3 regions of the Acinetobacter sp. GW821-FHT01C12 genome follow, and region 1 is predicted to be linked to each of the others. Evidence: predicted binding sites of a transcription regulator. Region 1 holds the regulator's gene; each other region holds the start of a gene.
The links. Region 1 encodes PhoB, which activates phosphate uptake and scavenging genes when phosphate is short. Its sites were predicted from a motif close to TGTCATNAANCTGTCATAA; they were not measured.
Positions count from the first base shown of each region.

Region 2: AC07WY_RS10810 (inorganic phosphate transporter) is a predicted target of PhoB. The motif match lies at 3,608-3,626, and genes of this name have one in related genera.
Region 3: AC07WY_RS00020 (porin) is a predicted target of PhoB. The motif match lies at 3,729-3,747, and genes of this name have one in related genera.

Region 1 covers NZ_JBWKXD010000009.1:135,693-143,616, reverse strand. The annotation lists gene pncB (nicotinate phosphoribosyltransferase) at 238-1,464, shown strand; gene AC07WY_RS17475 (sulfurtransferase) at 1,557-2,405, shown strand; gene asd (archaetidylserine decarboxylase) at 2,402-3,253, shown strand; gene AC07WY_RS17465 (hypothetical protein) at 3,305-3,736, opposite strand; gene phoR (phosphate regulon sensor histidine kinase PhoR) at 3,761-5,119, opposite strand; gene phoB (phosphate regulon transcriptional regulator PhoB) at 5,145-5,855, opposite strand; gene AC07WY_RS17450 (TetR/AcrR family transcriptional regulator) at 6,129-6,803, opposite strand; gene AC07WY_RS17445 (SDR family NAD(P)-dependent oxidoreductase) at 7,016-7,861, shown strand.
Region 2 covers NZ_JBWKXD010000003.1:339,872-347,795, reverse strand. The annotation lists gene AC07WY_RS10820 (GNAT family N-acetyltransferase) at 1-101, shown strand, start outside; gene AC07WY_RS10815 (capsule assembly Wzi family protein) at 282-1,739, opposite strand; gene AC07WY_RS10810 (inorganic phosphate transporter) at 1,940-3,562, opposite strand; gene AC07WY_RS10805 (YadA-like family protein) at 4,224-7,924, opposite strand, start outside.
Region 3 covers NZ_JBWKXD010000001.1:1,171-9,094, forward strand. The annotation lists gene AC07WY_RS00010 (hypothetical protein) at 98-1,297, shown strand; gene AC07WY_RS00015 (DUF4256 domain-containing protein) at 1,594-2,154, shown strand; gene AC07WY_RS00020 (porin) at 2,495-3,601, opposite strand; gene AC07WY_RS00025 (HIT family protein) at 3,822-4,238, opposite strand; gene AC07WY_RS00030 (YARHG domain-containing protein) at 4,267-4,533, opposite strand; gene AC07WY_RS00035 (NAD(P)-dependent oxidoreductase) at 4,615-5,487, opposite strand; gene AC07WY_RS00040 (alpha/beta fold hydrolase) at 5,497-6,588, opposite strand; gene AC07WY_RS00045 (O-succinylhomoserine sulfhydrylase) at 6,730-7,917, shown strand.

The DNA of each region.
Region 1 (7,924 bases):
GAAAACCCTGTAAGTTGATGCGAGTAAGCCATTGCTGAAAAGTTGAAAATATTGATAAGCTTTTGAATAAAAATAGAATTTATAAAATTATCATATGAGTAGATAAATTGAAAAAATAATTCTGCTGAGATTTCTGTTGAGCTTAACTGAAAATATAGTTCATCACTTATAAATGATTACGTTATCTCAGTGAAAAATATGCTTTAATAAAAACAGCATAGCGAAATTAAAATAGATATGGCGCCAATCATCCAATCCTTGCTCGATACAGATTTATATAAATTTACCATGTTACAAGTGGTGCTACATAAATTTCCTCAAACGCACAGTGTGTATCATTTTCGCTGTCGTAATCTGGATGCTACGGTTTATCCCCTGACAGATATTCTGGATGATTTGAACGAGCAGCTCGATCATCTCTGCTTACTCAAATTCCAAGAAGATGAATTGCAATATTTACGCAGTATGCGTTTTATCAAAAGTGATTTTGTCGACTATTTAGAATTATTCCAACTCAAACGCCGTTTTATTAAAGCGGGTATTGATGAACAAGGTCGTTTAGACATTTGGGTTGAAGGCCCAATGGTTCAGGCGATGATGTTTGAAATTTTTGTTCTGGCGATTGTCAATGAACTTTATTTTAGCCGGATTCGTAATGATGACATTTATGTTGAAGGTGAACGTCGTCTACAAGCCAAAGTTGAATTATTAAAGAAATTTGAACAGCAACAAGGCACTCAAGCTCCTCCATTTTTAGTCTCAGATTTTGGTACTCGTCGTCGTTATAGTCTAGATTGGCAAAGACATGTGATTCAGACTTTCCATGCAGCTGTACCGAATGTGTTTAGAGGTACCAGTAATGTCCTTTTGGCAAAGGAATTAAATATTCATCCAATCGGTACCATGGCGCATGAGTTTCTACAAGCATTCCAAGCGCTAGATGTCCGTTTAAGAGATTTTCAAAAAGCAGCTTTAGAAACCTGGGTACAAGAGTATCGTGGTGATCTGGGCATTGCCTTGACCGATGTGGTCGGTATGGATGCATTTTTACAAGATTTTGATTTGTATTTTGCTAAGTTATTCGATGGTTTACGTCATGACAGTGGTGACCCATTTGAATGGGGCGATAAAGCTTATCAACACTACCGAAAACTAAAAATTGATACCAAAACCAAGATGCTAACCTTTAGTGATGGATTAGATATTGAACGTGCGTGGGCGTTGTATCAATACTTTAAGGATCGTTTTCAAGTCAGTTTTGGTATTGGTACCAATTTGACCAATGATATGGGGCAAACGCCACTCAATATTGTGTTAAAACTGGTGGAGTGTAATGGTCAATCTGTAGCGAAAATTTCAGATAGTCCCGGAAAAACCATGACGGATAACGATACTTTCTTGGCTTACTTACGACAGGTCTTTGAAATACCTGAAGTTGTCGAAGCAGTGAAAATTGATATCTGAATTTTTGCTAAAAGAATGTGAAAAATCAGCATATTGGTAAAAAACACTGTGCTAAGATCATTTGTGCTCAAGGTCTTAAAATAGAAAAACGTATGACTACATCAGCCTTTAACTTCGAATTACTCATAGAAGCAGAACAACTTGTGCCATTTTTAGGGCATGACAAAATTCGTATTGTCGATCTAAGTCGTAGCTCTGTGTATGAACAATTACATATTCCACATGCATTACATGTTAAACCACAACTGTTGGTTCGACAGGAAGAACAAGCTTCAGGGTTATTGCCTGATGAGGACGGTTTAAAAGCGCTGATTGAGTATTTAAACATCTCTCCCGAGCATCATGTTGTGGTCTACGATGATGAAGGTGGTGCTTGGGCTGGGCGTTTGATTTGGAATTTACATTGCCTTGGTTTTTATAATACCAGTCTACTCAATGGCGGAATTCATGCATGGTTGGCAGCAGGCTACCCAACTTCGGCTGAAGCGGAAAGCTTTAGCAAAGTTGAACCCTTAGTTACTGTCAATTTACAACATCTTGATCAACACCGAATTGAATATGCAAAACTGTTGCAAAAGGTTGAACAGCAAGCGATTCAAGTTTGGGATTGTCGAACTTCAGAAGAATATACGGGACAGCGTTTAGCAGCGCGACGCGGCGGTCACATTCCAAGTGCACAACATTTTGAATGGAGTACTGCAATTAATCGTCAAAATCATTTAAAATTGCATCCTCTAGAACGCACGCAACAACGTCTAGAACAATTAGGCTTTCAATTTGACCAGCCTGTGGTGGTGTACTGTCAGTCACATCATCGTTCTGGTCTGGCTTATATCTTGGGTCGGTTATTGGATTGGAATATTCAAGCCTATGATGGTGCGTGGAGCGAGTGGGGCAATCGCCTCGATAGTCCAATTATTACTGGAGAATCACCTGCGTGAGTCTTACATCAACGTTAAAAAAACAAATTTTTATCCAAGCACAAAAAGTCATTCCGCAACAGCAACTCAGCCGTGTTGTTGGTAAAGTTGCAGCCAGTGAAAATCCAATTGTTAAAAATTTAGCGATTCAAGCATTTAAAGCACAGTATGGAATAGACCTTTCTATTGCCGAGCAAAGTGATGCTTTAAAATATAAATCATTCAATGAATTTTTTACCCGTGCTTTAAAAGACGGTGTCCGAGAAATTGACACAGATCAGACCAGTATTGTCTCTCCAGCAGATGGTGCAATTTCTCAGTTGGGTAAAATTAAAGATGGTGATGTATTTCAGGCCAAAGGCCAAAGTTTTTCTGTAGACAAATTGATTGGCGATCCGCAATTGGCTGCACCATTTATCAATGGTGAATTTGCCACGGTTTATTTGTCACCACGTGATTATCACCGTGTCCATATGCCATTTGCAGGAACGTTGACAGAAACTTTGTATATCCCTGGTGAGTTATTTTCAGTAAACCAAACGACAGCAGAGAATATTCCTGGTTTATTTGCGCGTAATGAGCGTATGGTCTGTTTGTTTGATACCGAATTAGGACGTATGGCGGTTGTTCTCGTGGGTGCAATGATCGTGGCAGGAATTGAAACTGTGGCGACTGGTAAAGTAAAACCAACAGGGCGTTTAGAGTTAAACCAGCATGATTTAGCCTTAGAAAAGGGTGCTGAACTTGGACGTTTTTATTTAGGTTCAACCGCAGTTGTATTGTTTGAACAGAATAAAATCACTTGGGATGAACAGTTTAAAGCCAATTCTATTGTGGTGATGGGCGAAGCTTTAGGGCATACCGTTTAATTTGCGTGTTCTATGATGAGGTGCACTTTCTGTTGTAGAAAGTCACAGAGTCTAAAGCCTTATGGCATTGAAATAAGACAGTTTTAAAGCCTGTGCATCTGCTAATGCATTGTGTGGGTTTTCAGAGGCAACATGGGTTTCGATTGGATCCTGCATCCATAACTGCATGGTCAGCGGAGGTGTTCGGATACATTTTCCTGCAGAAAGTACCAGACTACGGGTAAACAAGGCAAAGTCTTCTGGCCAATCTGCCACAATTTCAAGACTTGTATATTGAGATAAATAAAGCTGTAAGTGACTTTGAAATTGCGCTAATGAAATCGGTTTTTGATTTAAACGAGGCATGACATGGTCTTTAACCCAAGTAATTGGGTCAGCGCATTCTAAAACTTCATAAAAATGTTGATTATTCTCGTCAACCAATGCCAGTGAAATTAATTCACCACCAAAGCCATTAAATTCACAATCTAGAAATAGTTTCATCAGAATTAATCAAAAAATCAAATATTAACCTGCAAAATCAAGGCGCTCTTTGGGGAAAACCACTCTAAAAATAGACCCCCGATTTTCTTTAGAATCAATTTCTAAATACGCATTATGTTGCATTAAAACATGCTTCACAATGGCAAGCCCTAACCCAGTTCCACCCGTTTGACGGCTTCGTGCACTGTCTACGCGATAAAAGCGTTCGGTTAAACGTGGAATATGTTTTGGGTCAATCCCGATCCCGGTATCTTCAACAGTGAAATAACCATGTTCACTGTCATCATGCCAGCCGATTGTAACAGTGCCACCTTTAGGGGTGTATTTAATCGCATTGGTGATTAAATTACTAAACGCACTGGCAAGCTCCGCATCAGAGCCAATCAGGTCACAATGACTGTCGATATCTAAATTTAAAGTATGGCCATAATCGACATTGTAGGCTTGTGCATCATCAAAAAGCTGATTCATCAAATTCGGCATATCGATGATTTGATTTTTTGCGACTTGTTTATTGCCTTCCAAACGTGAAAGCAAGAGTAAGTCATTGACCAACGCATTCATTCGACGTGTTTGCGATTGCATCTGTTCAAAGGCACGTTTCCAGCGCGGATTTAAATCTTCTTGGTCGGTAAAGGTTTCGATATAACCACTGAGTACAGTCAGCGGGGTACGAAGTTCATGTGAAATATTGTCGACAAAGTCTTTGCGCATTTGTTCCAGATTATGTACACGTGTGACATCGTAAGCGACGAGCAAACGGCTTTCACTACCAAAACGTGTCAGTTTAATCTGTACATAATGCTCTTCATAAACCGAAGATTTTATTTTAATGCCATCTGGAGATTGGTCGATATTATTAAAATATTCAATAAAGCTCGGCTGGCGAATAATGGTCAAGATGTTACGACCACGATCTAGCGGTTGAATGCCCAACAATCTTTCCGCAGCAGGATTCCACCATTCGATTTGATGTAATTCATCGGTTAAAACCACAGCTTCAGCTAAAGCTATCAGTGAGGATTGCGCACGGTCAATCAATCCGACCATTTCAGCTTGAACAACCCGTTCTTGTCGTTGTGCACGATAAACATTAAAAAGCAGTGCCCCCCAAATACCTTCTAGATTGGGTGGAGAGTCGTAAGGACGATTCGAAATCCACTCATTCACCAAGTATAAAGAGCGTAATTGAAATAGAAAAAAAACAGCAAAACCAATGGAAATACAAATCCAAAAATACCCTATCCCTAAACCAATAAATCCGCCAATGATGAGTAAAAAACCAAGCAGGCGTAAATCTTGTTTTGCAAATTCCCACAAGCTACTATAACGGAATTTTTTATGTTCTCGTGCAAGATCTGGGACGGGGTAGGGTTCATACATAGAAATTTATTTACCTTGAGAATGCTTAACCTAAAGCAACATCTGCACGGGTAGAGAAGCGATAACCCGTTCCACGTACAGTTTGTACGTAGCGATCAGCACCATAAGGTTCAAGCACTTTACGTAAGCGGCGGATGTGTACGTCTATGGTACGGTCTTCAATATACACGTTACCACCCCAGACCTGATCAAGTAACTGGGCACGTGTATAAGCACGTTCAGGATGTGTCATAAAGAATGCCAATAAGCGGTATTCCGTTGGACCCATTTCTAAAATATTATCACTAAAACTGACACGTTGGCTCACTGGATCAAGTATTAATCCATTGGCATCAATGGTTTTTTCGCCACTGAGTGCATTGGCACGACGAAGGACAGCTTTGATACGCGAAACCAATTCACGGGTAGAGAATGGTTTGGTCATATAATCGTCTGCACCAGCATCAAGACCTTGAACTTTATGGTCCTCTTCGCCACGTGCTGTCAACATGATGACTGGAATTTCTGCCAAGTTTTCATCACGTTTTAAGCGACGACATAAGTCTACACCGCTCACACCGCCAGGCATCATCCAATCGAGTAAAATCAAAGATGGTCGTTGGTCAACAATCATTTGATGGGCTTGTTTTGCATCTTCAGCTTGCAGGCATTGAAAACCTGCCATATCCAATGAGGTATGAATCATTTCTCGAATCGGAAGTTCGTCATCGACGATTAATATATAGTCATCTTTCACAACGCAATATCCTATGTATGAACGGTGTACCGTCTTTTATTTATGACAGGCTTATTACAAAGATTAATTATGACAGTATCATTGCAAAAAGAAGATGTTGACGAATTTTTGCAAAAAAATGTGACAAATAATCGTCGATATGATGAATAATCCATGACATTTTTAAATAAATGTTCCATTTTGAGAAAAGAAATTTATTTCAACTGAACATAAAAATCTTCTATTTGACAGTTTTGTGACGATTTTATGACAGGATTGTTCAGGCTAAAAAGCTTATTTAGATGAAAATGAATCAATCAGCGATATAAATACAATTTCACATGCTGAGACAATTTCTTCAAGCGATTGTTTAAATCCACCCATGACCCAGCGCACCGCAATTTGAGTTACATAGCCATTTAAACCTGTGGCAACCAAGGAAATTTCTTGTTCACTGCGTTCAATATGCGGCATCATTAGGGTGACAAAGGAGTGAATTAATCGGTCAAAACGGCCCATCGTTTCATGGATCGTGGCATGATTATGCAGTTCCTGAACCAGCATGGCATCGATATAAATAATACGCGCCACACGTGGATCATTTTTTAACATGGTAAAGATTGCAGTTAAGCCACCACGAATCATATTTTTAGGATCAGGTGCTGCTTGCATGACGCCTTGCATCACGGTTTGCTGTAATTGTTCAATCAGCTGTAGAAAGATGACTTGGAACAGTTCTTCACTTTTTTTGAAGGACTCATAAAAATAACGTTCAGTCAGCTTGGCTTCATTACAAATATCTTTGACGGTGACAGAAAAAAAGCCATGCGTACCATAAGCTTCAATCCCTGCTTCGATTAACTTTTCTCGACGTGCAAGTTTCCGCTCAGATAAGGACATGCCTTTAAATTGACGCTCTTTGGCTGCTTTATTTATAGTTTTCTTTTCAGTGGAAAGTGGCTCATTCATTGTAAAAAATTACTCGTGTCATATTTGATTGTCACAAAGAAGCGCTTATTTTAGCAATAAAAGCCATTGAAACCTATTCTAGAATTTTTGTATAAAAAAACATCGGCTAAATCATAATATAATATTGACAATAATGATTGTCAAAATTATATTGAGCAAGTGAGCTGCACATCACTCTGAATGCTTTGTGCGGGTTTAAAAAAGGATAGACAATGAAAAATTTTAAAAACAAAGTCGCTGCAATTACTGGTGCTGGCTCTGGTATGGGACAACAACTTGCTATTTTATTGGCAAAAGCAGGTTGTCATTTATCCATTAGTGATGTGAATGAAAAAGGTTTAGCTGAAACCGTTGAACTGGTCAAACCGTATAATGTTCGTGTGACCTCAAAGAAAGTGAATGTTGCCAAAGTTGAAGAAATGCGAGCTTGGGCTGCGGACACAGTGCAAAATCATGGTTCTGTAAACATGATTTTTAACAATGCTGGTGTAGCTTTAGGTTCTACCGTGGAAGGTGCATCTTATGACGAACTAGAATGGATTATGGATATCAATTTCTGGGGCGTTGTATACGGAACAAAAGAATTTTTACCTTATATCAAGAAAACAGGTGATGGGCATATCATCAACATTTCGAGCTTGTTTGGTTTAACCGCGCAACCGACCCAGTCTGCATATAATGCATCTAAATTTGCGGTACGTGGTTTTACTGAATCATTACGTCAAGAATTAGATATCGAAAAGTGTGGTGTATCAGCGCTATGCGTTCATCCAGGCGGTATTCGTACCAATATTGCAAATGATGCGCGTATGAATGACAGTTTACGTTCTTTGGGAATGAATCCTGACAAATCAGCAAAAGCATTTAATAAACTATTACGTATGCCACCAGAAGATGCTGCTCAACAGATGTTGGATGCTGTCCTAAAAGACAAACGTCGTTTGCTTATTGGGAATGATGCAAAAACCTTGGATTTAATTCAGCGTATTTTACCGACTGGATATCAAAAAATTACAGGTTTTGCGACCAAGTTTAGTAAAAAGCTAGAACCAAAATAATTGATTTATAAAATGAAAAAACCGTCAAGCTGACGGTTTTTTCATTTTAGACATTGTGAAATT
Region 2 (7,924 bases), on a different contig from region 1:
TTTATTGGCTCACTCAAGAATCCAATATTAGCGCCCAACACCTTTATGATCGTATTGCGAATAAAACAGGATTTATCCAATATAAAAAGGCATTAACATAACTTATTAGATGTAATTCATTTAAAAAATTGAAGATCTGCATATCAAATAATTCAACCAACAATCAAAAACTAAAAATCGCTTCTTTTGTAAAAATTTTAAAGAAGCGATTTTAGCTTAGTCCCAGCTCATCAAACTGTATATGCCTAAAATTAGATATGTACAGTCTGACAACTCAGGGCTTAATGGCCGAATAATGCTTTATCTAAAGGAATTTCGATTCCTACAGAAGCACCTGCATCATTGCCATGTACATCAGAATCACTGACCCAACCATTAATTTTTAATGGTATGGTCGGTTTAATATAATGTGTCCAAGTTAAATCTAATGCTTTAATTTTGTCTTTTTCTGGAAAAGCTAAGTTGATTTGCTTATCACCAAAGGAAGCAGCAGATTGGTTAACTTTGGCATAGATTGCACGACCAGATAAACGATTCATCACATCAAAACGAATATCACCACCGACAGAAATCATTTCACCATCACCACCCATTGCATGCCCCAATGGGAAACCTTGTTGGTAATAACCATCTTTATAAATATAATGATTATAAGAAATCGCCTGAACATCACCATTTGTTGTTGTATCTGCCCACTCAGCATAAAGCTGAACTGGCATGTTTTTAAAACGTGTCGAATAATCCATACCTGCCAAATACATTTTTTTCGAAGGTAATAGCCCTGCTTCATCTTCCCCAACATACTGGCCATATAAACTAACAGGTACATTCAATAACGTTTGTAAATTTAAACGAGCATCAAAACCTGCAACCTGATTAGATTTGTCATCATCACCATTTTCAAAGTTATCATTCCCTTTTATCGCATTCCATAGTGAATCCCAACTTTGTGAACGCCCTTCTCCGCCCCATTGTAAAGTACGTGAAGCACCCAGTTCTAAATATGGCAATGGTTGTGCTGTTAAACGAAATCCTAGCAGCTTAGCATCTGGAACAGCTTTATAATCATCTAGCTGTCCAGCAAATGCTTGATATTGCCAAGGACCAATCCAAGACAACCATTTAGATTCAAAAGCCTTTTGTTCAGCACGCTGTGCTGTAAAACCATAAACTGGACGGCTGGCATCACCACGAATCAAACTACCATCATGTCCTGGCCCCCAATATGTTGGGATTTGACCCGCAATAACCCATTGATTCCACAACTTCCCTGCAATATATGAACCTTCCACATTGACATCTTGACCATTGTCAATGTGCGGATCTTTTTCACCATTCACACGAAGCTTTGCATCCCAGTTTTCACCGCCTGCATTAAATTCTAATGAACCCACATACTGTGCTTTAGCACTGTCCCCAAAAGCTTGAGGAATATTTTTTTGATCAGTTTCGGCAAACAAACCTAATTTTGCGGTTTGATTATCTGCTTTTAGTGCATTTTGAATTGAATCAATAACTTTTTGTTGAGTATTGTTTAAAACTTTTGCTTGAGATAAGGCACGTTGAATTTCATCCCCACTCATTGGCCAAGTCGATGTACTGATTTGAATCACACCTTGTTGATTTAACCAGTTCAAATCTGTGCGAAGATCTTCATTATTTAATACAATTCCCTGTGCAAATACAGGTAAGGACATTCCAAGTAATACAGCAGCACAAAGTGATTTTCTTAAATACATGCTCATTTTTCTCAAGTTTGATTTACAACCACACCTTAATTTTTTTATAAGTTTTTTTCAATGGTGAAATTGTGTTATTCATAATTTAAAATTTCATTATCCAAATAAAAAAAGTGCACCAGAGTGCACTCATTTTCTTTTTAATTCAAGCAACAACGATCATTCAAATTTTAAAACAATCGCCAACTCTAGCTTTTAAATTAAAATACTTTTAAAAATAACCAGAATAAACCGCCTGATAAACAAATCGTTGCAGGTAAGGTAAAAATCCATGCAGAAAGAATCGTTTTGACTGTTGCAAAATTCAATCCAGTTTTGTTGGCAACCATGGTTCCCGCAACCGCACTGTTCAGTACATGTGTGGTTGAAACAGGTAAACCAAAACCATCTGCAGCAGCAATTGTAGACATTGCTACAAGTTCAGCAGACATCCCTTGACCATAGGTCATATGATGTTTACCAATACGCTCACCCACAGTAACCACAATACGTTTCCATCCCACCATTGTTCCTAAACCTAGTGCCAATGCCACAGCAACTTTTACCCAGTTTGGAATATATTGAAGGAAAGAATCTAAGTTTTTGCGATACTCTTTTACCACTTTGCCTTGAGCTTCATCCATTTTTGGAAGTTGATCCGCTTTATCCAAGCGTTTAAAAGCTGTGGTGCTTAAGTACATATCATTACGTAATGAAGATACTTCAGCTTCGGGGATATCTTTGAGATCACCGAATTTACCAACACGCTCGCCCAAATGATCAGTCAAACTGGCCAATGCAGGAACAACTTCGGGATTCATTTCTTTGGTTTGGATAAATTTAGTAATGGTTACACGCGCTTGTTCATCTGGAATATCGGCATGCTGTGCATAAATTGCCGTCGCAGTTTGACCAGACAATTGTGAGAATGACTGTAAATGCTGTTGGTCTAATCCTCTATTCAACGAATAAGCCAAAGGCACAATACCAATCAAAATCAGCATGATTAAACCCATACCTTTTTGACCGTCATTTGAACCATGTGCAAAGCTTACACCGGTACAAGTGAAAATCAAAATCGCACGAATCAAAGGTGGTGGTGGCTTATTACCTTCAGGGGGTTGGAACAACTCAAGTTGTTTTTTAAATATTTTTTTAACAATCAAAAATACAATTGCTGCAAATGCAAAACCAATCAAAGGAGAAAACAGTAATGCTTTACCCACTTTAAGCACTTGATCCATGTCTACTCCACTTGCACCCGTTGAAGCGTGCAAAATGTAGTTCATGATGCCTACACCCAAAATGGAGCCAATCAAGGTATGAGAGCTCGATGCCGGAATACCTAAGAACCAAGTCCCTAAATTCCACAAAATCGCCGCAATCAGCATGGCAAAAACCATAGCAAAACCAGCGCCACTGCCTACATTCATGATCAATTCAACAGGAAGTAAGGCAATAATTCCATACGCAACTGCACCACTGGCAACCATTACCCCAAGGAAGTTACAAAAGCCTGCCCACATCACTGCTACAGGTGCAGGCAATGCATTGGTATAGATCACAGTTGCTACAGCATTGGCTGTATCATGAAAACCATTTACAAACTCAAAACCCAAAGCGATAAATAACGCTGTCGCTAAAAGAATCACTGAATAAAGGCTTAACGGTGGAACATGTGCTAAATCTGCACTAACTTGCACCCCAATATAAATCAAGGTAGCAATAATGATCGTCAGAAACACCGGCATAAAAAATTTCGGTGTAGGTACATGGACATTCGTCGATTTAGTAGCTTGAGACGATTGTGCAGAATCTGAGACGGGAGGTAAATTCGAATTCATGCAGAAAGTTAGCGAATATTAGAATGCGCTTATTGTTCAATTAAATTGTGACAATTATATGACAAATAGAGGTCATATGAAGTGAAATTTATAATTATTTCACTTCAGTATTTCGCTACATAAGCGACAAAATTAATATCTTTATTATTTATAATTAGTATCTTACACCAATAAAATCAATACATTTTTTACATAATATTATATTTCAGGCTGAAATAATATTTGTAATATTTCAGACCAATTTAAGCTATTCATCATTTGGCATTGCTATTTTTCATGAAATTTATGACAAATTGATGAAAAAACAAACATGCTTTTAAGTTTATTTTTAAATGTTTTCCCATAACCCCAATTTATCAAATCTATGCAAGTTTAGCGCCAACAATATGCCTTTCGCCAAAGTACCCAACATCAGTAATAAATCGCTGTGAATTGTATGTGTTAGACAAATAATGTGCAAAAAATAAAGAGATTATCCAAGCAATTTTTCATACATTTTTTTAAAGACTTGCTTTAAAAAGCCAATCCACCATTTAGTTTTCAATCAATACATAAAATGATTACAAAAAAACTCAGTGTTCTGTAAACACTGAGTTTTTGACTTAAGCTCATCTCGAAAGCTGATCCTGAATGTAAATTGAATACTTATGTTTAATTAAAATTATTTCCACTGATAGCCCATAGACACTGCACCACCAATATTGCTACGGCTGTCAGCAGAAGCACCCATTTTCCAGACGATCTTATTGCTGTCAGTAATGGCACTCACCCCGATTGCTACAGCAGTTTCACCTCGGTAACCCGAGACACCCGCACTAACCATACTCATACCCGCTTCAGTGGGTTGTGGTAAGTTACCTACCGCCATCGCACCTGCGATACCCGCATAAGTATCGTTACGCAAGTCATCCATATTTTTATTGGTGTCATAGAAAGCTTGTTCCAGATTACTTACCCGAGTATCTATAGCGCCCAAGGCATCCCCTACATTATGGAAGGTTCCCCCTGCAACGTTATAGGTAGGTGCACCAATCGAACCATCTTTGTTCAGTGTTGAGCCGCCACCTAAATGTTGCGCCACACTGCTATTGGTTTGGTGTAATTGTGAACCGTTAATGGCATCCGTAGAGGTTGAGGTAATTTCACCATTTGCTAAACCACTGACTTTATTGGTTGTCCCATCAATCGTGACTTTACCCACATTGACCTTATTCGCTGTAACTTGCTTTGCTGTGACTTGATTCGCAGTAACAGAATTTAACTGAATATCCTCTGCTAAAGCCACTTGATAGTTATTTGAACCATCTGCATTGGTACTACTGTTTACAACAGTGTTCTTACCTGCAGACACGCTGGTTTTAGCACCGGCAACCTGTCCATGTATTGAAGCAATTGCATCATGCACATTGTCTTTACCTGTATTTCCAATATTACTGGTTTTGATCGTTCCATCTGGATTAACTTTTGCATTTCCGCCCAATGCATTTGCAACGCTTTCAGCGGTATCATGTAATTGACTACCATTAATGGCTTGATCAGAATCAGCACTCACCTTACCGTCAGCCAAACCACTGATGGTATTGTTTTGTGAATCAGCTTTAATATTACCCACCGTGACCGAATCAAAACTGACATCATCTTTGGTTGCAACTTGATAATCGGTTGAGCCATCTGCCTTAGTGGTTTTCGTTACTTCAGTATTTTTACCTGCACTTACAGTTTCTGTAGAACCCTTAGCTTCATTGGCTTTAGATATTGCAGCCTTTAATTGTGCAACATTGACCGCGTCTGTATCTGCAGTACCCGCTGCTACCCCAGTAATTTGACGAGTGATTCCCCTTGAGACATCCCCCACGGAAAATGCTGCTGCACTACTTCGCCATGTACTCCCAGTATTGCTAGAACCAAAACCTGTCAATGGATCAAAGCCAGCGATACCCGCTGCAGTATTAGCAACTGAGCCTTTACCAAGTGCAACACTACCTTCCAACTCGGCATGCGTATCCGTTCCAAGCGCAACCGCATCTTTACTCTTGGCAGAGGAATTAAGGCCAAGCGCAGTAGCACCATCACCAGTTGCACTCGCACCCACACCTACTGCTACAGCATTTTTACCTATTGCCCCATCATTATTATAATTCCCGCCTTGGGTACCACCATCATTGATACTGACATAATGAGTCGTATCCCCTGCACCAGCATAAAGTTTTTCAATTGCTTGGTTTGTCGCATACAATTGTGAACCGTTAATGGCATCTGTACTACTTGCACTAATTTCACCTGCAGCTACATTGATGATTTGACGTTCACCACCGACTTTACCCACACTGACAACACCATTGGCTGTTGATCCTACACCTGCAAATGCATAATCATCGCCATTAATAGTGACTTTATCTACAACACTCGCTGCACGATCTGTGGATGCGTTACCTAAGACCACACTGTTGGCTTGAGTTGTTGTGACATTGTTACCTAGGACTTGAGTATTATCTTGAGCAACTGTATTTTTATTGCCTAATACAGTCGTATTCTTAGCATTATTCAGTGTATTTTCGTTCCCGAGAACACTATTTTTATCACCACCAGTCACCGTATTACGAAAACCCGCAGTCAAAGACTTCGTGCTATCAGTGATTTTATTAAATGCGCCAACAGCTGAACTATATTCACTTGCACTTGAAATCTCGTTGGCGACGCCCATACCTAGCGCACGAGTACCTTGGATTGTATTATTGGCACCTAAAACTGTAGCTCGCTCTCCCTCGGCTATATTCCAAACACCAAATGCAGAAGACCATTGACCTTTTGTTTTATTCTCCGCACCGACCGCAATAGAACGATACCCCTCTGCATTGTTATAACTGCCGACTGCAACACCGGAGAAATCTTTTACAGTATTGTTAGCACCTAAAGCTATAGCCTCATTACCTGTAACATTGTTATTGTGACCAATTGCCGTACTAGAACTTGCGCTATTACTTAGGGAATTATTATTCCCAATCGCAATACTATTTGCAGCATCACTAGTGACATTGCCAATGGCAATTGCGTTCTCACCAACCGCCTTAGCACCTACACCCACAGCTAAAGCATTTTTTCCAGTTGCACCATCATTATTGTAGTTATTACCTTGAGTACCGCCATCATTAACACTGAAATAATGAGTAGAAGCCGCAGCCTGAGCTGCTTTAAGTTGTGATAGGTTTACTGCATCAGTATCTTGGCTTGCCGCTGCAACATTGGTAATACGGCGTTCTTTTCCAACCGTCCCCACTGACACTTCACCACCCGCCGCATTGGCTGCAACAATCGTAGTACCTCGTGGTACATAAGCAACTTCACTGTTTACATCACGGATCGCCTCACTATTTGCACCCAAAGCAACACTGTTACTAACAGCAGCCTTAGCCCCACTGCCCAAACTAGTGGCATCATCTACATTGTTTAGACCTTGACCCGCTGCTCGCCCCAAAGCGACATTCCGACTACCCGTAACGTTATTACCCGCAGTATCACCAAGAGCAAGATTACTGTTACCTTGGACATTACGCCCCGCATTAATACCCAAAGCACTGTTATAATTACTATCGTTTGTCTTGGTACCCACACTAGAACCAGCTCCTGCACCTACTGCTGTATTTTGGTGACCAAATATATCTTGGCCTGCCACCCGACCTTGAGCAGTGTTTTGGTTACCTATAACTCTTTGTCCTGCTGAATCACCTACTGCACTATTGGAATCACCGTTGACTTCACTACCCGCTGTAAAGCCTAAAGCAGTGTTAAGATTTCCCACACCGTTGTTACCTGCTCCATAAGCTAATGCAGCATTGTAGTTGCCTGAAATATTGCTGCCTGAACTTACACCAATAGCCACATTTCTATCGCCAGTAACACTGCGCCCAGACATCTGACCATAAGCTGAGTTACTACTTCCCCTAACCATACTGCCAGAGTCCAGTCCAGTCGCAGTATTTGAGTTACCAATTACATCAACACCTGATGTTCTACCCAAAGCGGTATTATGGCTTCCCTCTACATTACCTCCAGCCGACGCACCCGCAGCAAGATTAGTTTCACCTGTAACTTTTACGCCCGCACTTGCGCCCAATCCGATGTTGCCATTCCCTGTGACATCACGACCAGCATAGTCACCTAAAGCTGTATTTCTTTGTCCTTTGGTGTTATCCCCACTATTCGAACCAACGCTCGTATTCCAACGACCATCATTGTTAGTGCCAGCATTCAGACCAATCAATACATTGGCATCTCCATCTGAAATATTTCCACTTCCCGCATTGAGGCCGATTACCACGGCACGACCACCCATTGCTTGCGCACCAGAACCGATAGCAATAT
Region 3 (7,924 bases), on a different contig from region 1:
TATATTCTGTGTTGAGTTTATATGCTTATTTTTACAAGCATAAGTAGTTAATATTTGCTGAAAGCCGAATAATACAATTTACAAATAATGGATGAATATGGATAGAAATACTCGCATTTATGTTTCTTTAACAGGTACAAATAGCCATCTGATAAAAATTCCAGCTGGGCAAGGAAGCTTCTCAATTGGTCGAATCGGCATGGACAAGAAAAAGTTTGATGTTCTTGTTGAAGAAAATGCTGTAATCAATTGGGATGCTTTTAATACTTTTTATACGCCACATGGTCAACAAAATGTGCATTTGCATCCTTATGGAGATTGGCCAAGATTTTTTTATTATTGGGGAAATGATCAGGGTTTTACTGAATGGTCGAAGAAAAGAGTGATAGAAGATTTTTCTTGGCGACCTACGCAAGCAATTTGTCTAGATTTAAGTCATGCTCAAATTCATAACTTTTCAATCAAAGCAGATCAACATCCAATCACATTAGTTTTAAATCATGCTGATGATGAGAATAAGAAGGGGTTATATTCACTTCATTTGGCTGGTCATATTGAGCATTTTGAAATTATTACCACAGCAGCATATCCCCATATGAGAATAGAACCAACGACAAACAAAGATCCAATGGTGTCGGCATACCATCTTCCTGTTATTAAAAATTTAGCGGCAATAACTTCGTTAGATTTAACTGTTAAACCTTTAGGTCAAGCTTTTGATTGTGAAAGCTTATTACAGTTTCCTAATTTAAAAAATCTAAACTTAACTGGAAATATAACCAATACAGCAAGTTTAAAACAACTTCAGCAACTTGAACGTATTGGAATACGCTATGCTGTAAATTTGGAAGGCTTTCCAGCTTTAAATACTTGGGAAAACTTAACGTCCTTTATTGGATGGAATATTGATGAAAAAATAGGGAAAAGGTTAAATGCTGAATTAAAGCATTTGGCTAAAGAAAAGCAATTGGACTATTCTTCGGTGTCTAAACTGAGGAGTTCAATATGGTTTACCACTGAATATGGAATTCCATTTGAAAACTGGGAAAGCAATAATGCAAAAATTGCGATCAAAGCATATAAATCTGCTTTAAAAGAAATCTCCAAGGCGAAGACGAAGCAAGATGTGAAAGGGGCAATTATTGGACTTGTTGAGATAATTAATACATTACCCAATATTGAAACTACTGAAAGAGAAGATACTGGTCTTGCTGTACTACAACTGGTTGAAGCTTCAACATTCGATATAGATCAAGAAACAGTGAATATTTGGTTTGATGAAATACGAGATTTTTAAAATATTCTGTTGTTAAGTAAAAAACGGCAAGATTTCTTACCATTTTTTAAATTAGGATTAGAAGCTATATCCCGTAATTTACGATCGCCACGACGATTTTTCTGTCGTTGCAAAAATAGATTCAGCTTTTAGTTGAATCGGTGTGGAAGAAGTTGCATATGCAGAGAACTCCATTGAATTATCCGTGCCACACTATTTAATCAATCCACTTCAGTATGTCTAAAAAGCGGATTTGGTTGCACTTGGTGGATAATGTTATGTTAGTAAAGGCTTAAAATCAGGCAGTAAAATAAATGATAAAACAGCAAGAAACATTGAGTCCGTTGCAAGTTGAAAACCTATTAAAAACCTTAGCACAGCGTTTTCAGCAGCATACAGAACGACATGCACAAATGAGCTGGGATTTTGTCCAAAAACAACTTTTGCTTTGTCCTGAAAAGTTATGGGCTTTACAACAAATGGAAATGACTGGCGGCGAGCCAGATGTGGTTGTTTTACCGAACACAGAAGGTGTGTATTTTTTTGATTGTGCAATTGAGTCGCCAAAAGGGCGGCGTAGTCTGTGTTATGACCGAGAGGCATTACTCAGTCGCAAGGATCATCCTCCTGAAGATACCGTGATCGACTGGGTAAATAAGCATGCCTTAGCACTAATGACTGAACAACAGTATTATGCTCTACAGCAAATATTCAATTTTGACTTAAAAACATCCAGCTGGGTCGAAACTCCAACGATATTACGTCAGCAAGGCGGGGCGATCTTTTGTGATCAGCGTTATGGGCGTACATTTACCTATCATAATGGTGCTGCCTCATATTATGCGAGCCGTGGGTTTCGAACCTATATCAAACTTTAATTGTTAAAAATTGACAGCGTGAAATCCTAAGATTCTGTCAAGCTTGTTTGTATTTTTGGTGTTTAGATATAACTGCTGTCATATGCTACATATTGATATTTAAATTAATGATTTTCAGTTTTGGTTTGGGGAGCTGTATGCCTATCCAACGATGAAATTCATGTTGCTAAACGAAAGATCTGTCATAGATGATGAAATGATATGTACACTATTTATAAAAGCGCTAAATTTATATGATGGTTACTCAGCTAATGAATATGTATTTTATAAAATGAGCTTTTGAATTATTGAGTCGAAAAAAACGGCAAGATCACTTGCCGTTTTTTATTAATGGTTCGGATTAGAAGTTATATTCCATACCTAAGCCAATAACAGTTTTCTTTTTCTCTGGTGTAGATGTAGTTGACCAATCACGCTTTTGTTGACCAACAACACCGTAGAAGCGAGCTTGCTTGTTGATGTTGTAATCAGCGCCAATCCCGTAAAGGTCTTGTTTACGATCATCACGGCCATCTAGTTCTGTCGTTGCAGAAATATATTCAGCTTTTAGCTTAATCGGTGTAGAAGGAATTGCATATGCAGCAGTGATGCCATAAGCATTTTCTTTCAAGCCTTTGAATGATGTTACTGTAGTACCAGAAGTGGTTGCAACAGTATCATCAGACGGTTTAGCAGTTTGCCATAATGCACCAAATACTAAGCCATCAAGACCCGCAGGTTTCAAGTCTACAGAACCTGTAACACGGATTGCGTCAGAGTAGATTGTGTTGCTACCTAATTCAGAGTTATATGCATTATATTTAGATGCAACACCGAAGTTACCTGCAACAGCAGCAGCAAAACCGTAGTCTTTGTTGTCATAAGTAAGTGATGTAGAGATACCATCACCGAAACTATCACGGCTACCTTTTTGACCTTTAGCATCATTTTTTAAAGCAGATGATTCTTCACCTTGCTGGAACATGATGTTGAAAGCTAAACCAGCCAATAATTTTTTATCAGTTTCAAAACCGATCACATTTTTTAAACGATCTTCACCAACTAAAATCGCAGTCATATCGAGTTCGTTGTGATCGTTGAAGATATCTTGGTTGTTACCAGCAGCATTTTTGAAATATGAATCAAACTGACCAACTTTTAACGTTGCGATACCGTCTGATTTAATCCCCACGAAACGGTTACGGTTAGTAAAAGCATCGCCATCACCATCAGCACTGATTTGCCATTCTGCCAAGTAAACAGCAGACAATTTATCTGTTAATTTCTCTTCACCTTTAACACCAATACGAGAAGCGTTAGAGTTTACTTTAGTTACGCTTTCGTCTTTAAAGCCATTCTTATCAATTTGATCTAAAGTTACGTTGAATTTACCATACAATGTTGGCGCTGCTTGAGCTGCGCTTATGCTAAGGGTGGCGATTGCTGCAGCGAGTAGCACTTTTTTCATTGAGATTTCTCCAAAACATGTTCAATGGGTTTGCAGTTACTTTTTTTATTCAGTAAGTGTGGGTTTGTGCACTACTTACTAACTTGCATGCAGTATCTGTAAACTTTGTTACATATCAGTGAAGAAAAAATGACAATTTAATGACGCGGATTTAACATTTGTGTAATTTGAATAAAAAATGAGGCTTGATTAGCCCCATTGATTCTAAAAAGGTTTTTAATTAAGCCAGTGCAGCCTTAATTTTTTCAGCAAACCCTTTAATTTTTTCCTGATCGCCCATTTGAATAGCATGACGACCTAATTCATGCACCGAGCTCGGAATCAAATGAAAGTGTACATGAGGTACAGTTTGTCCAGCAGCAGCTCCAGAAAGTTGCATCAATACAATACCTTGAGCATCCAAAGCTGTTTCAATTGCTTGTGCTATTTTTTGCACAATCTTGATTGTATAAGCTGCAATTTCAGGATCTAAGTCGAGCAATGTCACAGCTGGAGTCTTCGGAATAATCAGGGTATGCCCATCGGCTTGCGGCATGATATCCATAAATGCAAGCACATGATCATCTTCATAAACTTTAATTGCAGGAAGTTCACCACGTAAAATTCGTGCAAATATATTCTGATCATCATAAGCCATGTTTATTTCCTTGAAGGTGTGAATGTGATTATTTACAGTTCAATTCTTTCTGACGTTCCTTGATAGAGTCAAGTTTTTGCTGCTCTTTTTCAGAAAATTTAGGCTTACTTGTATAACAATTGTCATTATTATATTTTGCTTTTGCTTCAGGATCTTTAAAACAGAACCCTTTTGATGCGTAAATGACATTGTAATCATCTTGCAATTTTTTACATTCTTGGGTGTTATCAGCAAAAGCGTGACTAGCGACTAAAATAGATAAACTAGAAAGTGTAGCAATTACATATTTATTCATGATACGACCTCGAAATTGACATATTTACATGTCACTTAATGTGATTATAAGGTTTAGTTGTGATTATTCAATGACGAAAAATTAATCTAATGTAATTTTGCTCCATGATTCATACATTTTTACTGCGGTAGAAAAATCGCTATCAGGCTCTGAAAGACTATTGGCTGCGGTAATTAAGCTTTGTGTTAAACCAAGAATAGGTGCTGATAATCTTGCATCACGAACTAAATCAATGGCAATACCTGTATCTTTTGCCAATAAGGGTAAAGCAAAGGTCAGTGGAAAGCTACGATTGAGGATACGTTGCGGTAGTGCAGTTTCAGTCACACCACTTTTACCACTGGATGCATTGATACAATCAAGCGCTTCATTTAAATCTACCCCATGTGCTTTCAGCGTGGTAAATCCTTCAGCGGCAGCACATAAATGAACCGCCATCATCATATTATTTACAGCTTTTACAGCAAAGCCTGCACCTGAGTCACCAACACGTTTAATTAATTTACCCATCGCCTGCATTGCAGGTAGGGCAATTTGAAATGCTTCTGCCGCACCGCCAACCATAAAGGTCAGCGTTGCATTCTCAGCACCAATGGTTTGACCACTTACAGGTGCATCTAAGAAGTGAATATTATTTTTGAGCAGATACTCAGATTGTTTACGCGCAGCATCAGGTACACCACTGGTACAGTCGACCCAAATCGCGCCATTTTTGATCTTTAAATCTTGGATTAAATCATCGATATCTTGGCTGGTCGGTAAACATGAAAAAATAATATCAGCTTGCACCGCTTGATCGAGTTCGACAGCTTGAGTACCAAACTCAGTTGCATGTTGCTTGGCCTTTGCAAAATTTCGATTCCACACATATACGGTATCAAAATGTTTGGGTAAATGTGCTGCCATACGATAGCCCATTGCGCCTAAACCAATAAATGCAACTGTAGTCTTCATATCTATCTCTTAAATTTTTGTCGATCTTTGTTCTAACCATCTGGACAGTGTAGGCCAAAATTCATCTGCACTTTTTTGACTAGACATTAGCCCTAAATGTCCCCCAGGAATAAGAGTAAACGTGACATCAGTACTCTTTGTCAATTCGCTTAAAGGCTTAACTGCATCTGCGGTGACCATTTGATCATTTTTTCCAGCCCCAATCATCAATGAACAGTTGATATTGCGAAGTTCAATTTTATGGTTACTGAGCTGAATTGCCCCATTTTTCAGTGGATTTTGCAGCCAAACATTAAATAACATATCTTGATTGACACCGCCGGGGTAATCCACCATGTGATTTAAAAAATTTCCAAGGGTAGCGTGTTCATGTAAGAGCTCTTTGTCGTCTAAATTTAGCAACAACTGTTTATGACCCTCATACCAACCCTTTGGATCTAAAATCTTAAAACCAATGGCATTGAGTAAACCCGGGGTATGGATCAGTTTTTTCGGTAAACCACCTTTATATAAAGTATCTTTCAGTTTTTGATTCTTTATAATCAGGTTATTTATTTTTTGATAAAGTTTACCGATACCACCTGATGCATAACTGTCAATTGGGCTGGCCAGTATAATTAAGTTTTTAACATAATTGGGTTGACGTAATGCCGTGTAAAGTAATACAAAAATGCCAGCCATGCTCCAGCCATGCAATGAGATTTGCTCACTTTGGGCATGTTCTCGAATTTTATTAATGCATAACGGCATAGCTTCATCAATAAAATATAAAAAGTTTAAGTTGCGATCCTGATAACTGAGTTTTCCCCAATCCAATAAATACACATCATAGCCTTGTTCAGTAAAATATTTGATAAGTGAACGATAAGGGTAGAGGTCGTAAATTGCCATATTGATCGATAATGGCGCTGTAAAAACCAAAGGTTCCTTAAATTTTTTGTCAGCAGCTGCGTAGTAACGCACTTTGGTTTGATGATGCTCCGCAATAATTTCATAAGGGGTACTTTGAGATAAAACCAATGACTTACCATTGAAGATACGTGTGGTTAGATTCTTCAATTTGGATTTGCGCTGTTGGAACTTAGCTGATACTTGTGTCATAAGCGGTGATTGTCTCATTTTTATGCAGATTTAAGCGAAGTGTATGTGATAATTTACGATTTTACCTTGACCTTAAATACATAGGGCGCTCAAAATGTTGGCAATATTTTACAAAGGCAGTTTTTGGACTGAGTAGTTGAAATGAGCCAGCACGACGACATTGAATACCAACTTGATACTTTAGCGATTCGTACAGGTCATACACGCAGTTTTGAAGGTGAACATAGTGAGCCAATTTTCCTCACTTCGTCATTTGTGTATGAAAATGCAGCGGAAGCAGCAGCAAAATTCTCTGGTGCTGAACCAGGTAATATTTATTCACGTTTTACCAATCCAACTGTAGCAATGTTTGAAACGCGTTTAGCTGCACTAGAAGGTGGTGAGCGCGCTGTGGCAACAAGTTCAGGTATGGCTGCAATTATGGCCGTTGCAATGTCGTTCTTAAAAGCAGGCGATCATGTGATTTGTTCACGTGCTGTTTTTGGCTCTACAGTTTCATTATTTGAAAAATATGTCGCTAAATTTAATGTCGCAGTGACTTTTGTTGATTTAACAGATTTAAAAGCTTGGCAAGACGCGGTTCGTCCTGAAACTCGATTACTATTTGTCGAGTCACCATCAAATCCCTTGGCTGAAGTCGCAGATATTCAAGCATTATCAGATTTAGCACATGCAAATGATGCCTTATTGGCGATTGATAACAGTTTTTGCACACCAATTTTGCAGCGTCCATTACAATTTGGTGCAGATTTAGTGATTTACTCTGCCACCAAATATCTAGATGGACAAGGTCGTGCACTGGGTGGTGCTGTGGTCGGTAATCATAAATTACTTGAAGAAGTATTTGGTTATGTTCGTACCACTGGTCCATCGATGAGCCCATTCAATGCATGGATCTTTTTGAAAGGTTTAGAAACCTTAAGACTGCGTATGAAAGCGCATTCTGAAAGTGCACAAAAAATTGCCGAGTGGCTGGTTGCTCATCCAAAAGTGGAAAAGGTTTATTTTGCAGGCTTAGCAGATCATGTCGGGCATGAGTTAGCAGCCAAACAACAAACTGGTTTTGGTGGAATCGTTTCTTTTGAAGTGAAAGGTGAACGAGACGGTGCTTGGAAAGTTATTGACCATACACAATTTATCTCGATTACAGGAAATTTAGGTGATGCCAAGTCAACAATTACCCATCCAGCAACAACGACTCATGGTAAGCTTTCTCCTGAAGCAAAAGCAGCAGCAGGTATTCGTGAAGGTTTAATTCGTTTGTCTGTTGGCTTAGAAGATGTCGATGATATTATCCGTGACCTTTCTCATGGATTAGATTTAATTTAAGATAAGC